One region of the Paraburkholderia sp. RL17-380-BIE-A genome, then DNA from elsewhere that is predicted to be linked to it. Evidence: predicted binding sites of a transcription regulator. Region 1 holds the regulator's gene; each other region holds the start of a gene.
What was found. The regulator HrcA, encoded in region 1, represses chaperone genes, less so after heat shock. The targets are predictions, from matches to a motif close to TTAGCACTCNNNNNNNNNGAGTGCTAA.
Positions count from the first base shown of each region.

Region 1 (4,207 bases):
GCGCGGCGACGATGACGAAGTCGCGTATCGAGAGGTGGCGAAGCATGGAGGTCGTCTGGTGAGCTGGGTAGTCAGGGTTCGGCAGCGGCGGCGTTCGCGTTCCGGGTGTCCTTGCCGCTCAGGGCTTGGGGTCTTCTTCGTGCGACGGGTATTCGTTCCAGTGCAGCTTCTTGCGCAGCGTGGCGAAGTAGCTGTAGCCGACCGGATGCAGCATCGGCACCGTATGACGCGAGCGGCGCACTTCGATCGTGTCGCTCAGTTCGAGCGAGGTGAACGACTGCATGTCGAAATTGACGTTCACTTCGCGGCCCGAGACGATCTGGATGCTCACCTTGGAATCGTCCGGCAGCACGATCGGACGGTTCGACAGCGCGTGCGGCGCGATCGGCACCAGCACGATGCCCTGCAACTGCGGATGCAGAATCGGCCCTTGCGACGACAGCGCGTAAGCGGTCGAGCCGGTGGGCGTGGCCACGATCAGGCCGTCCGAGCGCTGGTTGTACATGAAGCGGCCGTCCACCGAGACATGCAGTTCCGCCATGCCCGAGAAGCCGCTGCGGTTGACCACTACGTCGTTGAAGGCCAGTGCGTGATAGATCGGGTTGCCGTCGCGCATGATGCGCGCTTCGAGCAGCACCCGTTCTTCGCGCTCGAAATTGCCGGACAGCATTTGCGGCACGATCTCGCGCATGTCGGAGATCGGAATGTCGGTAATGAAGCCGAGCCGCCCATGGTTGATGCCGATCAAGGGCGTGCGATACGGCGCGAGCTGTCGGCCGATACCGAGCATCGTGCCGTCGCCGCCCAGCACCACGGCCACGTCGGCGCGCGCGCCGATCTCGGCGGGACGCAGCGCCGGGTAGTCGGTGACGCCGATCTCGGCGGCGGTGTCGGCTTCGAACACGACCTCGAAGCCGCGCTTCGCGATGCACAAGGCGAGCGCGGTCAACGGCTCGGCGATACCCGGCGTATTGTTGCGCCCGACGAGCGCGACGGTCTTGAACTGGCTGGTCACTTGCATGCCGGCATTACACCATAGGTAGGGCCTGAAAAGAACCGTAGACAGACCCGGTGACGGGCCGGCGCGCGCGGGCCGCCAGCGCCTCTCGCGATTATCGTTAGAATGGTGAAGCCTTGATGACATGCGCGCCGGCTAAAGTGCGGCGGGGTGCCGCCAGCCGGGCCGCCCGGAAGGCGGCCCGCAAGGTGCTCCGCAACGCGCCGGACTGAACGCCGGCCAATGATGTGCCGGACCGAAGGCAACGTGCCGCAGCGGCAAGCGGTGGCGCGTTCGTCAGGGATGGGCGCCCCTAGCGCTCGCGGTAGTCGTGCCATTGAGCTAAAATTTTCCGTCATGCTAGATCCTCGCGCACAAACCCTCCTCAAAACGCTGATCGAGCGCTACATCGCCGAAGGTCAGCCGGTCGGCTCGCGCACGTTGTCGCGCTATTCGGGCCTCGAACTGAGCCCCGCCACCATCCGCAACGTCATGTCCGACCTCGAGGACTTGGGGCTCGTGATCAGCCCGCACACTTCCGCGGGCCGCATTCCCACGCCGCGCGGCTACCGCCTGTTCGTGGACACCATGTTGACGGTGGAGTCCGCCGCGGACGAAGAAGCCGTGATGCGTACCGTCAAGACCACGCTGAAGGCAGGCGAGCCGCAGAAAGTCGTTGCTGCCGCGGCGAGTGTGCTGTCCAACCTGTCGCAGTTCGCCGGCGTGGTGCTCACGCCGCGGCGCAGCCACGTGTTCAAGCAGATCGAGTTCATGCGTTTGTCCGACAAACGCATTCTGCTGATCATCGTCACGCCGGAAGGCGATGTGCAGAACCGCATCATGGCGACCCAGCGCGATTTCTCGCCGTCGCAACTGGTCGAAGCCTCCAACTACATCAACGCGCACTTCGCGGGCCTCTCGTTCGACGACGTGCGCCGCCGCCTGCGCGAAGAAATCGACGAACTGCGCGGCGACATGACCACGCTGATGCACGCCGCCGTCACGGCCAGCACCGACGAAGCCGACACGGGCGAGACCGTGCTGATTTCCGGCGAGCGTAACCTGCTCGAAGTGGCCGACCTCTCGTCGGATATGGCGCGCTTGCGCAAGCTGTTCGATGTGTTCGACCAAAAGACCAGTCTCCTTCAATTGCTCGACGTGTCGAGTCACGCGGCGGGCGTGCAGATTTTCATTGGCGGCGAGTCGAATCTCGTGCCGATCGAGGAAATGAGCGTGGTCACCGCGCCTTACGAGGTGAACGGCAAGATTGTCGGCACCTTGGGCGTGATCGGACCGACCCGCATGGCCTACAACCGCGTGATTCCGATTGTGGACATTACCGCGCGCCTGCTTTCCCTCACGCTCAGCCAACAGTAAATAGCTTTCTTTTCGACTCCTCGCCGCGCCGGTTCCTGCCGCAAATAATGCGTCACGGCGCGCGGCTTGCCAATTGGCCGAATGGCCAGGGGTGTCCGGCGGACCGGTGCATGAAGCTCGCCGCTATAATGGTTCCCACTTGAACCGCCACTCCGCCTAACCGGTTACTTCTGCTGCCTATGCGCTTCGACCTCGAGCGGCCTTCACAGAACGCCACATCACACCGCGTCGCCGTGCTCCTGATCAATCTCGGCACGCCCGACGCGCCGACGCCGCGTGCGGTTCGCCGCTATCTCGCGCAGTTTCTTTCCGATCCGCGGGTGGTCGAAATTCCGGCGCTGCTCTGGCAGATCATCTTGCGCCTGTTGATTTTGCCGTTCCGCGGCCGCGCCTCCGCCAAGAAATACGCCACAGTGTGGATGCCCGAAGGCTCGCCGCTGCGCGTGTACACCGAGAAGCAGACGGAAGCCTTGCGTCATCTGCTGCAACTGAACGACTACACGGTGCTCGTCGACTACGCGATGCGTTACGGCACGCCGGGCATTCCGGCCATGCTGAACCAGCTCAAGCTGGCGGGCGCCGAACGCGTGCTGCTGATGCCCATGTATCCGCAGTATTCGTCGTCCACCACGGCCACCGCGTTCGACGACGCCTTTTCGGCGCTCAAGCGCATGCGCAATCAGCCGGAAATCCGCACGGTGCGCCAGTACGCCGATCATCCGGCCTACATTGCGGCGCTCGCCGCGCAGGTACATCACTATTGGCATCAGCACGGCCGGCCGGATTTCGCCTCTGGTGACAAGCTGGTGCTGAGCTTTCACGGCGTGCCCAAGCGCACGCTGGATCTCGGCGACCCATACCACGAGCAATGCCAGCAAACCGGCGCGCTGCTGATGCAGGCACTCGAACTGACGCCGGTGGAATGCCGCATCACGTTCCAGTCGCGCTTCGGCAAGGCCGAGTGGCTGCAGCCGTACACCGCACCCACGCTCAAGGAGCTGGGCTCGGCGGGCGTGCGGCGTGCTGATCTGTTCTGTCCGGGCTTTACGGCCGACTGCCTTGAAACCATCGAGGAAATCGGCATGGAGGTGCGCGACGAATTCCTGCACGCGGGCGGCCAGGATTTCCATCGGATTCCCTGCCTGAACGCCTCGCAGGCGTGGATTGCCGCGTTGGGCGAAATCGTTGCGCAGAATTTGCAGGGCTGGCCGGTGCAGGCGCTACCGGTGCCGCACACGACAGGAGCTTGAGCAGGCTCATGAATTACAGGATTTCAACCGAAGCCGGCGCCAAGTTGCGCATCGACAAATGGCTGTGGGCGGCGCGCTTCTTCAAGACGCGTTCGCTCGCGGCGGCGGCCGTCGAAAAAGGACATGTGCGCATTGACGGCGCCAGCGTCAAGCCGGCCAAAGACGTGCGGGTCGGTGACCTGGTCGAGATCGAGATCGAACGGATCGTGTGGCAAGTGGAGGTGCTGGGCGTGTGCGACGTGCGCGGCCCGGCGAGTGTCGCGCAAACGCTTTATGCGGAAACCGAAGAGAGTAAGTTGAAGCGGCAGGTCGAACAGGAGCGGCGCAAGACGTATCGCGAGCCGGCGGCCGCATTACACGGCCGACCGACCAAGCGCGACCGGCGCACTATCGACAAACTTTCAGGTGGGGATTGAACAGTTGTTCCATGGTCGCGTGCACGCCACCATATTCGGTAGTGTGATCGTTGACAGCCCCGGACATGCAGATGGTCGTGGTGCCCGCAATCAGAACCAATGCGACCACCGAGATTGCAAAGGTCAGTTTCACGGTACTCCCCTCGGGAAGGTTCAGGATAAAGACG
Region 1 is NZ_JARESQ010000017.1:143,216-147,422, reverse strand. Features, by position in the region: gene recN (DNA repair protein RecN) at 1-46, opposite strand, end outside; gene P0D68_RS26485 (NAD kinase) at 119-1,021, opposite strand; gene hrcA (heat-inducible transcriptional repressor HrcA) at 1,355-2,374, shown strand; gene hemH (ferrochelatase) at 2,554-3,624, shown strand; gene P0D68_RS26470 (RNA-binding S4 domain-containing protein) at 3,633-4,040, shown strand.

Region 2 (4,207 bases), on a different contig from region 1:
GGTGGCCGTCTCGGCGGGTGTCAAGCATCTGTTCTAGAGCGAAGCAACAGGCCCCGGTCGAGCAACGGCTCGGGGTGAATGCCATTGTCACATCGAAACACGCCAACGACATTTACCCCGGCATACACCCCGCTTCAGCTTCGTCAATGCACTTTGGGGAAACCGTGACGCTGCGCGAGTAGATCGAGAATGCGGCGCGTGTCCGTCACGAAGCGCTTGCTGCCCAACGTCCGGGCATCGGCGGGCGCGGGCTGCTCGTCACCGAGAATCAGTACCGGCAGACTTTGGTGCTCAGCGTCCAGCGCCTCGATCACCTCGGCGCGCGGACGCGGAAACGGCAGGCGGCGAATGTCGAGGTGGGCGTTGCGCGCGGGATCGCTCGCCAGCAAACCTTCAATGGGCGCTCCGTCCGGGCAGATAAAACGCTCCCCCGGATGATTCGGATCCGTAAAGCCCGGCTCCAGTAGTAACAGCAAATCTCGGCTCATAGTGTGCAATGCTCGAAAGGTGGTGAATGGATGGCAATCCGTTAGAACACGCGTCCTTCGGTCAGATGCGTAGTCACGCCGTTCAACTCGTAGTCGCCGATCACGCGCGCTTTGTGCAGCAGAGGGTTGTGACTGAAAATGGTGCGCAGATTGCGCCAATGACGGTCGAAATTGTGCGCGCGGCCTGTGGCCGATGCGCCGCCAATCTCGAACAGACGCTCGCCCGCATAAAGCGCCAGCTTGCTCACCACGAGCTGGGTTTTGGCAGTGGCCAGTGCGCCTTCCAGCACCAGCTCCTCCGCATTCGCCGCGCCGCTGTGGATCGCATTCGCCGAGCGGTCGAGCGTGCGTGCGTTCGCCGCGACCAGTGCATCGATCGAGAGGCTGTGCGCCGCGAGGTCTCCCACCACCTGCTGCACGAACCCATCCTCGCGCGCCGAGGGCGCCGGACTATGCAGCACCGGCCGGCCGTATTGCGTCACGTAGCGCCGTGCGTCCGCGAGAATGTTTCGCACGATACCCGCCGCGACCGTCACCAGATGCAGCTGTCGCACGGCGCTGCCATGCCGGCCGGCGAGCGTCGTATAGCCGCGTGTCGCTATCTCGTGAGAGAAAACCTGCACGTTGTCGAGCACGAGGCTGCCGCTCGCCGTCATGCGTTGCCCCATGCCGTCCCAGTCGTCGAGTACCTGCAATCCTTCACGCGACACGGGAATCACGATCGACACTTTTTCGTCGTTCTCGTTCTGCACGTTGATCCGCGCATAGTCGGCGAACGCGGTGCCGATCGAGTAGTACTTTCTGCCTGTCACACGAAAGTGCTCGCCGTCGCGCACCAGCTTCGTCACGATTTCGCCCGGCCTCGCCGTCCCCAGTTCCGTGGACGCACCGCCAAAGATCGCCCCTTGCCGTATGCGCTCGATCTGCGTCTCGTTGAAGGCGGAACGCGGCGACAGCAGCAGTTGCTCGGTCTGGTCGAAGTGAATCCGCAGTGCGTGCGCGACATTCGATTCATGCGCGCCCAACGTGGCGATCACCTCGAAGAGGTCTTCCAACGTTCCGCCCAAACCGCCCCACTCGACCGGAAAACGGAGCACCCCCAGGCCGGATTCGCGAAACAGCCTGAAGCCGTCGAATGGCAACTCGCGCCGCACCTCACGTTGCGCGGCGTCTTCGCCAATCGCCTGAGCCAGCGCGGGCAACCCGGAGAGTGCCGCGTCGAGCCTCGCACGCGCCGTGGTGTCCTGAGAGACCTGCATGCCTTGATTCCTTGTAAAAGCGCACGGATCGCATTCGATCCGACTGTTTGAGTTGGGAAGATGGACCGGCGCGCCAATAAGACATGCCGCTGTGACGAATCAGTATAGGGACGCGGCTCTCCGCACAAAACCAGCGAATCAAGCTATGAATATGCGCGATTGTGAAATGCGAATTGCGGATAAGGATTGATGAATCCGTTATTGGAGCAACGGGCGCCGCATTTCTATACTCGATCCCGGTCAGCACTCACCAACGACGAGTGCCAGAATTCAACCGTGGAAATGGAACCATGAGCCTACGTCCCTTGCATGACCGCCTGATCGTCAAGCGTCTCGACCAGGAAACCAAAACCGCTTCAGGCATTGTCATTCCGGAAAGCGCCGCGGAAAAACCCGATCAGGGCGAAGTGATCGCCATCGGACCGGGCAAGCGCGATAGCGACGGCAAACGCATCGAACCCGATCTGAAAGTCGGCGAGCGCGTGCTGTTCGGCAAATATGCCGGGCAGTCGGTCAAGGTCGACGGTAATGAACTGCTCGTGCTGCGCGAAGAAGATGTCGTCGCAGTCGTCACTCAATAACGAAGGGAGCGTCTAACCATGGCAGCAAAAGAAATCATTTTCAGCGACGTCGCCCGCTCGAGGCTGGTCGAAGGTGTCAATATTCTCGCCAATGCGGTCAAGGTCACGCTGGGTCCGAAAGGCCGCAATGTGGTGCTCGAACGCAGCTTCGGCGCACCGATCGTCACCAAGGACGGTGTGTCGGTCGCGAAGGAAATCGAATTGTCGGACCGCGTGCAAAATATCGGCGCGCAGCTTGTCAAAGAAGTCGCTTCGCGCACCAGTGACGCGGCGGGCGACGGCACCACGACGGCGACTGTGCTCGCGCAAGCCATCGTGCGCGAAGGTCAGAAATACGTGGCGGCGGGCCTCAACCCGCTGGATCTGAAGCGCGGTATCGACAAGGCCGTGGTCGCCGCAATCGATGAACTGAAAAAGATCAGCAAACCGACCACGACCAGCAAGGAAATCGCGCAGGTCGCGACGATTTCGGCCAACGGCGAAGAGTCGATCGGTCAGCGTATCGCGGAAGCGATCGACCGCGTCGGCAAGGAAGGCGTCATCACCGTGGAAGACGGCAAGTCGCTCGACGACGAACTCGACGTGGTGGAAGGTCTGCAATTCGATCGTGGCTACCTGTCGCCGTATTTCATCAACGATCAGGATAAACAGGTTGCGGTACTCGACAACCCGTTCGTGCTGCTGCACGACAAGAAGGTGTCGAACATTCGTGATCTGCTGCCGATCCTGGAACAGGTCGCGAAAGCCGGCCGCCCGCTGCTGATCATTGCGGAAGACGTGGAAGGCGAGGCGCTCGCCACGCTGGTGGTCAACAACATTCGCGGCATTCTGAAGACCGTCGCGGTGAAGGCGCCCGGCTTCGGCGATCGTCGCAAGGCGCTGCTCGAAGACATTGCGATCCTCACCGGCGGGCAAGTGATCGCTGAAGAAACTGGCCTGACACTCGATAAGGCGACGCTCGCCGAACTGGGTCAGGCCAAGCGCATCGAAGTCGGCAAGGAGAACACCACGGTCATCGACGGCGCGGGCGACAGCAAGAATATCGAAGCGCGCGTGAAGCAGATTCGCGTGCAGATCGAGGAAGCGACTTCCGACTACGACCGCGAAAAACTTCAGGAACGCGTCGCGAAGCTGGCGGGTGGCGTGGCGGTGATCAAGGTGGGCGGCGCAACCGAAATCGAGGTCAAGGAAAAGAAAGACCGTGTCGACGACGCACTGCATGCAACGCGCGCAGCCGTTGAAGAAGGCATCGTGCCGGGCGGCGGCGTCGCGCTGATTCGCGTGAAGCAGGCGATCAGCGGGCTCAGGGGCGTGAATGCCGATCAGGATGCAGGCATCAAGATCGTGCTACGCGCGCTCGAAGAACCGTTGCGCCAGATTGTCACGAATGCGGGCGAGGAAGCGAGCGTGGTGGTTGCGAAGGTCGCTGAGGGCACGGGCAATTTCGGTTACAACGCGCAGACCGGCGAATATGGCGATCTGGTCGAATCGGGCGTGCTGGATCCGACCAAGGTCACACGCACCGCGCTGCAGAACGCGGCTTCGGTAGCCGGGCTGCTGCTGACCACCGACGCCACCGTTCACGAAGCTCCGAAGGATGCGCCGGCCGCGGGTCAGCCAGGCGGTCCTGGCGCGGGCGCCCCGGGACTCGATTTCTGACGACTCACCGCTTCCGCCTGGCACCAGGCAATTAGCGCGGTAAACACGGGCCGGTACTCGCTTTCCAGCGAGCCGGCCCGATCTGTTTTCCACTTTCCTCGCACATGTATGGCAGACGCCGAACCATGCCCATCGCTATGTCATCGCGATCCCGCGTGCGACTCGCGCTGGTGTGCTTTGGTGCACGCACCCCGCGCTGGCCGCGGGTCCGCATACTAAT
Region 2 is NZ_JARESQ010000010.1:211,850-216,056, forward strand. Features, by position in the region: gene P0D68_RS19000 (porin) at 1-37, shown strand, start outside; gene P0D68_RS19005 (DUF3088 domain-containing protein) at 144-488, opposite strand; gene P0D68_RS19010 (acyl-CoA dehydrogenase family protein) at 530-1,747, opposite strand; gene P0D68_RS19015 (co-chaperone GroES) at 2,038-2,328, shown strand; gene groL (chaperonin GroEL) at 2,347-3,987, shown strand.
Region 2: a site for HrcA is predicted at 1,988-2,014, ahead of P0D68_RS19015 (co-chaperone GroES). Genes of this name have one in related genera too.

Region 3 (4,207 bases), 130 kb from region 1:
CTGGGGCGCGTTCAGCGTTGTCGACCTCTTCATCCTGAACGCGCTCACTATCGTGACCGAGTTCATCGGGATCACCTTCGTGCTCGAATTCTTCGGCGTCTCCAAGGTTCTGGGCGTCTGCATTGCTGCGGCGCTGACCATGGCTGCTGTCAGCACAGGCAATTTCAGGCGCTTCGAACGCTTCGCCCTGGTGCTGTGCCTGCTGAGTCTCTTGCTGGTGCCCGTGCTGGTGTCGGTTCACCCGCCGGTTGCCCAGATGACGCGAGACTTCCTGATTCCCAACTGGCCTGCCCACTCGAAACTGAGCGACACGATGCTCCTCGTCATCGGCATTGTCGGTACTACCGTCGCGCCGTGGCAGCTGTTTTTCCAGCAAAGCTACATAGTCGACAAACGCATCACGCCGCGTTTCATGAAGTACGAAAAAGCAGACCTGTGGATTGGCATTGTGTTCGTGCTGATCGGTGCGGTGGCGATGATTTCGTTCTGTGCCGCGCTGTTTGCCGGGAAGCCCGAGTTTGGCAATTTCACGGACGCGGGTGGCGTCATCGCCGGCCTGGACAAATACGTGGGGCGCACGGCGGCCGTCATCTTCGCCGTGGCGCTGCTCGATGCCTGCATCATCGGCGCGGCGGCGGTATCGCTATCGACCGCATATGCCATCGGCGACGTGTTCAAGATTCGCCACTCGCTTCACCGCGGCGTGACGGACGCGAAGGGCTTCTACCTGGTGTACTTTGCCATTGTCATGCTGGCTGCGGCGCTCGTTCTGATTCCCGGAAGCCCGCTCGGACTCCTGACTGAAGCCGTGCAAACGCTTGCTGGCGTGTTGCTCCCCAGTGCGACGGTGTTCCTGCTGCTTCTGTGTAACGACAAGGCCGTGCTGGGTCCGTGGGTCAATTCGAGGAAGCTGAACCTGTTCACGGGCGCCGTCATCTGGGTTCTGGTGATGCTGTCGATCATCCTCACCGCTTCTGTCATGTACCCAGATATCTCCGGCCAGATCATCCTTGAGGTGCTTGGTGGGGGCACGCTGCTTGCGATCGCGGGCTATGCCGGCACGACCGGGTTTCGCAAGCTTCGCCAGGAGTCGGCGGATGGCGAAACTCACGGCGACGTGTCGGGCGATCCGAAGGAGTCGCGTGACACGTGGCGCATGCCACCGTTGAACGAGTTGCCGGCGCCGCGGCTGACGTTGTCCAGCCGCATCTGGATGGGTGTGCTGCGCGGCTATCTCATTGTCGCTGTCTGCCTGGTCATCGCTAAAGTCGTGCAGATGACCCTGCTGCGGTGAGCGAACCACTTCGCGTCGGCGAACGTCCGTTAAGCGTCCTGAACGGCAGACTTTTCGCTTCGCGAGGTCGGTCAAAGCGCGTCGGGTGAACTAAAGCTCAAATGAACTGGCCGTCAAGCGGGCGGGGCCTGCTGGCATTCCGCCTGGAACCAGCTATCGACCTGGCGCTGTGCCGCTTGTAGATCCTCCGGGTAGTGCGGGTCGAACCACGGTGACGGGTCGTAGCCTGCTTTCCTGAGAGCAGCCAGTTCGCTGCGGTTTCGCTCCGCGGTCGGAGGGGCGTTGTTCTTGAGCGCGGCCAGGTCGCGGCACTGCGATGTGCTCAGATGCGCTTCGCTTTGCGGGCTGCTGCCCGCCGCGCAGCCAGCGAGCAACAAAGCCAGCGCGGAAAGGGGCAGCCACTTTTCCAGTAGGTTTTCCATGTTGCGTCTCCTTCCATTCAATCGTCACAATGCTGCGGCGTCGAACGGCTGAAGCGACTGCCGTGTCGGCGGGGAGCTTTGCGTACGACCTGGTTAGGGCTTTCCCTGGGGAAGCCGCCGTAACGCGCGGTCGAATGCAGTTATTCAGGGCATTGCGTTGCACTGCTCACGCGATACGGGTGATAACGATTCGTTCCTAAGTCTCTGTTTTAGCGGAAAATCGCCGGTCGAGGCGCGGTCCGGATGTGCATTGGGAATGCACGCTCAGCGAACAGCGTTCAAAGTTAACTGAATCTCCGCACCCTCCCTTCTTGAATTTGTCACCACCCGTCCATATAATTAGCACTCGCTGCACGAGAGTGCTAACAACATCGCCGGTTGGCTCAGCCAGCCGGGTTTTCTCAGCGTTCTTCAGTCTCAATCAAGAGAGGAGTATGTATGAACCTTCGTCCTTTGCATGATCGCGTGATCGTCAAACGTCTGGATCAAGAAACCAAGACTGCGTCGGGCATCGTGATCCCCGAAGCCGCAGCGGAAAAGCCGGATCAAGGCGAAATCCTGGCAGTCGGCCCGGGCAAGCGTGACGATAAGGGTGCCCAGATCGCACTCGACGTGAAGGTTGGTGACCGCGTTCTGTTCGGCAAGTACGCAGGCCAGACCGTCAAGGTCGACGGCAACGAACTGCTCGTGATGCGCGAAGAAGACATCATGGCCGTGGTGCAGAAGTAAGCGCAAGCCGCTACTTTTCCCGGTCATATCCCAAAGAATTCAAGGAGTTAGAAGATGGCAGCTAAAGACGTCGTATTCGGTGATTCCGCCCGTGCCAAGATGGTTGAAGGCGTGAACATCCTCGCGAACGCTGTGAAGGTCACGCTGGGCCCGAAGGGTCGCAACGTTGTGCTGGAACGCAGCTTCGGCGGCCCGACGGTCACCAAGGACGGTGTGTCGGTCGCGAAAGAGATCGAACTGAAAGACAAGCTCCAGAACATGGGCGCGCAAATGGTCAAGGAAGTGGCTTCCAAGACCAGCGACAACGCAGGTGACGGCACCACGACCGCAACGGTCCTGGCTCAGTCGATCGTCCGCGAAGGCATGAAGTACGTTGCATCGGGCATGAACCCGATGGACCTGAAGCGCGGTATCGACAAGGCTGTGACGGCCGCAATCGAAGAGCTGCGCAAGATCAGCAAGCCGTGCACGACCAACAAGGAAATCGCACAAGTTGGCGCGATTTCGGCAAACAGCGACTCGTCGATCGGCGATCGTATCGCTGAAGCGATGGACAAGGTCGGCAAGGAAGGCGTGATCACCGTCGAAGACGGCAAGTCGCTGCAAGACGAGCTGGACGTTGTCGAAGGCATGCAATTCGACCGCGGCTACCTGTCGCCGTACTTCATCAACAACCCGGACAAGCAAGTCGCCGTGTTGGAGAACCCGTTCGTGCTGCTGCACGACAAGAAGGTGTCGAACATCCGTGATCTGCTGCCGGTCCTGGAACAAGTCGCTAAGGCTGGCCGTCCGCTGCTGATCATCGCAGAAGACGTCGAAGGCGAAGCACTGGCAACGCTGGTTGTGAACAACATCCGCGGCATCCTGAAGACGGTTGCTGTCAAGGCTCCGGGCTTCGGCGATCGTCGTAAGGCCATGCTGGAAGACATCGCGATCCTGACCGGCGGTCAAGTCATCGCTGAAGAAACCGGCCTGACGCTCGAAAAGGCAACGCTGGCTGAACTGGGCCAGGCGAAGCGTATCGAAGTGGGCAAGGAAAACACCACGATCATCGACGGCGCTGGCGAAGCTGCGAACATCGAAGCACGTGTGAAGCAAGTTCGCACGCAAATCGAAGAAGCAACGTCGGACTACGACCGTGAAAAGCTGCAAGAGCGCGTTGCCAAGCTGGCAGGCGGTGTTGCAGTGATCAAGGTCGGCGCTGCGACCGAAGTCGAAATGAAGGAAAAGAAGGCACGTGTCGAAGACGCACTGCACGCAACGCGCGCAGCTGTGGAAGAAGGCATCGTGGCAGGTGGCGGCGTCGCGCTGATCCGCGCACGTACGGCTATCGCTGGCCTGAAGGGCGCTAACGCCGATCAGGACGCAGGTATCAAGATCGTGCTGCGCGCGATGGAAGAGCCGCTGCGTCAGATCGTCACGAACGGTGGCGAAGAAGCCAGCGTCGTGGTGGCAGCAGTTGCTGCTGGCCAAGGCAACTACGGCTACAACGCAGCAACCGGCGAGTACGTCGACCTGGTCGACGCCGGTGTTGTCGACCCGACGAAGGTGACGCGCACGGCGCTGCAAAACGCAGCTTCGGTCGCAGGTCTCCTGCTGACGACCGACGCAGCTGTTTGCGAACTGCCGAAGGAAGATGCACCGATGGCTGGCGGCATGCCCGGCGGCATGGGCGGCATGGGCATGGACATGTAATTCCGGATCGGGCCTCGTTTCGGGGCCCGGTTGGGAGCACATGGGGAAGCGCGCCGCGAGGCGTGCT
Region 3 is NZ_JARESQ010000017.1:9,964-14,170, reverse strand. Features, by position in the region: gene P0D68_RS25895 (NRAMP family divalent metal transporter) at 1-1,294, shown strand, start outside; gene P0D68_RS25890 (DUF4148 domain-containing protein) at 1,408-1,716, opposite strand; gene groES (co-chaperone GroES) at 2,155-2,445, shown strand; gene groL (chaperonin GroEL) at 2,500-4,140, shown strand.
Region 3: a site for HrcA is predicted at 2,056-2,082, ahead of groES (co-chaperone GroES). Genes of this name have one in related genera too.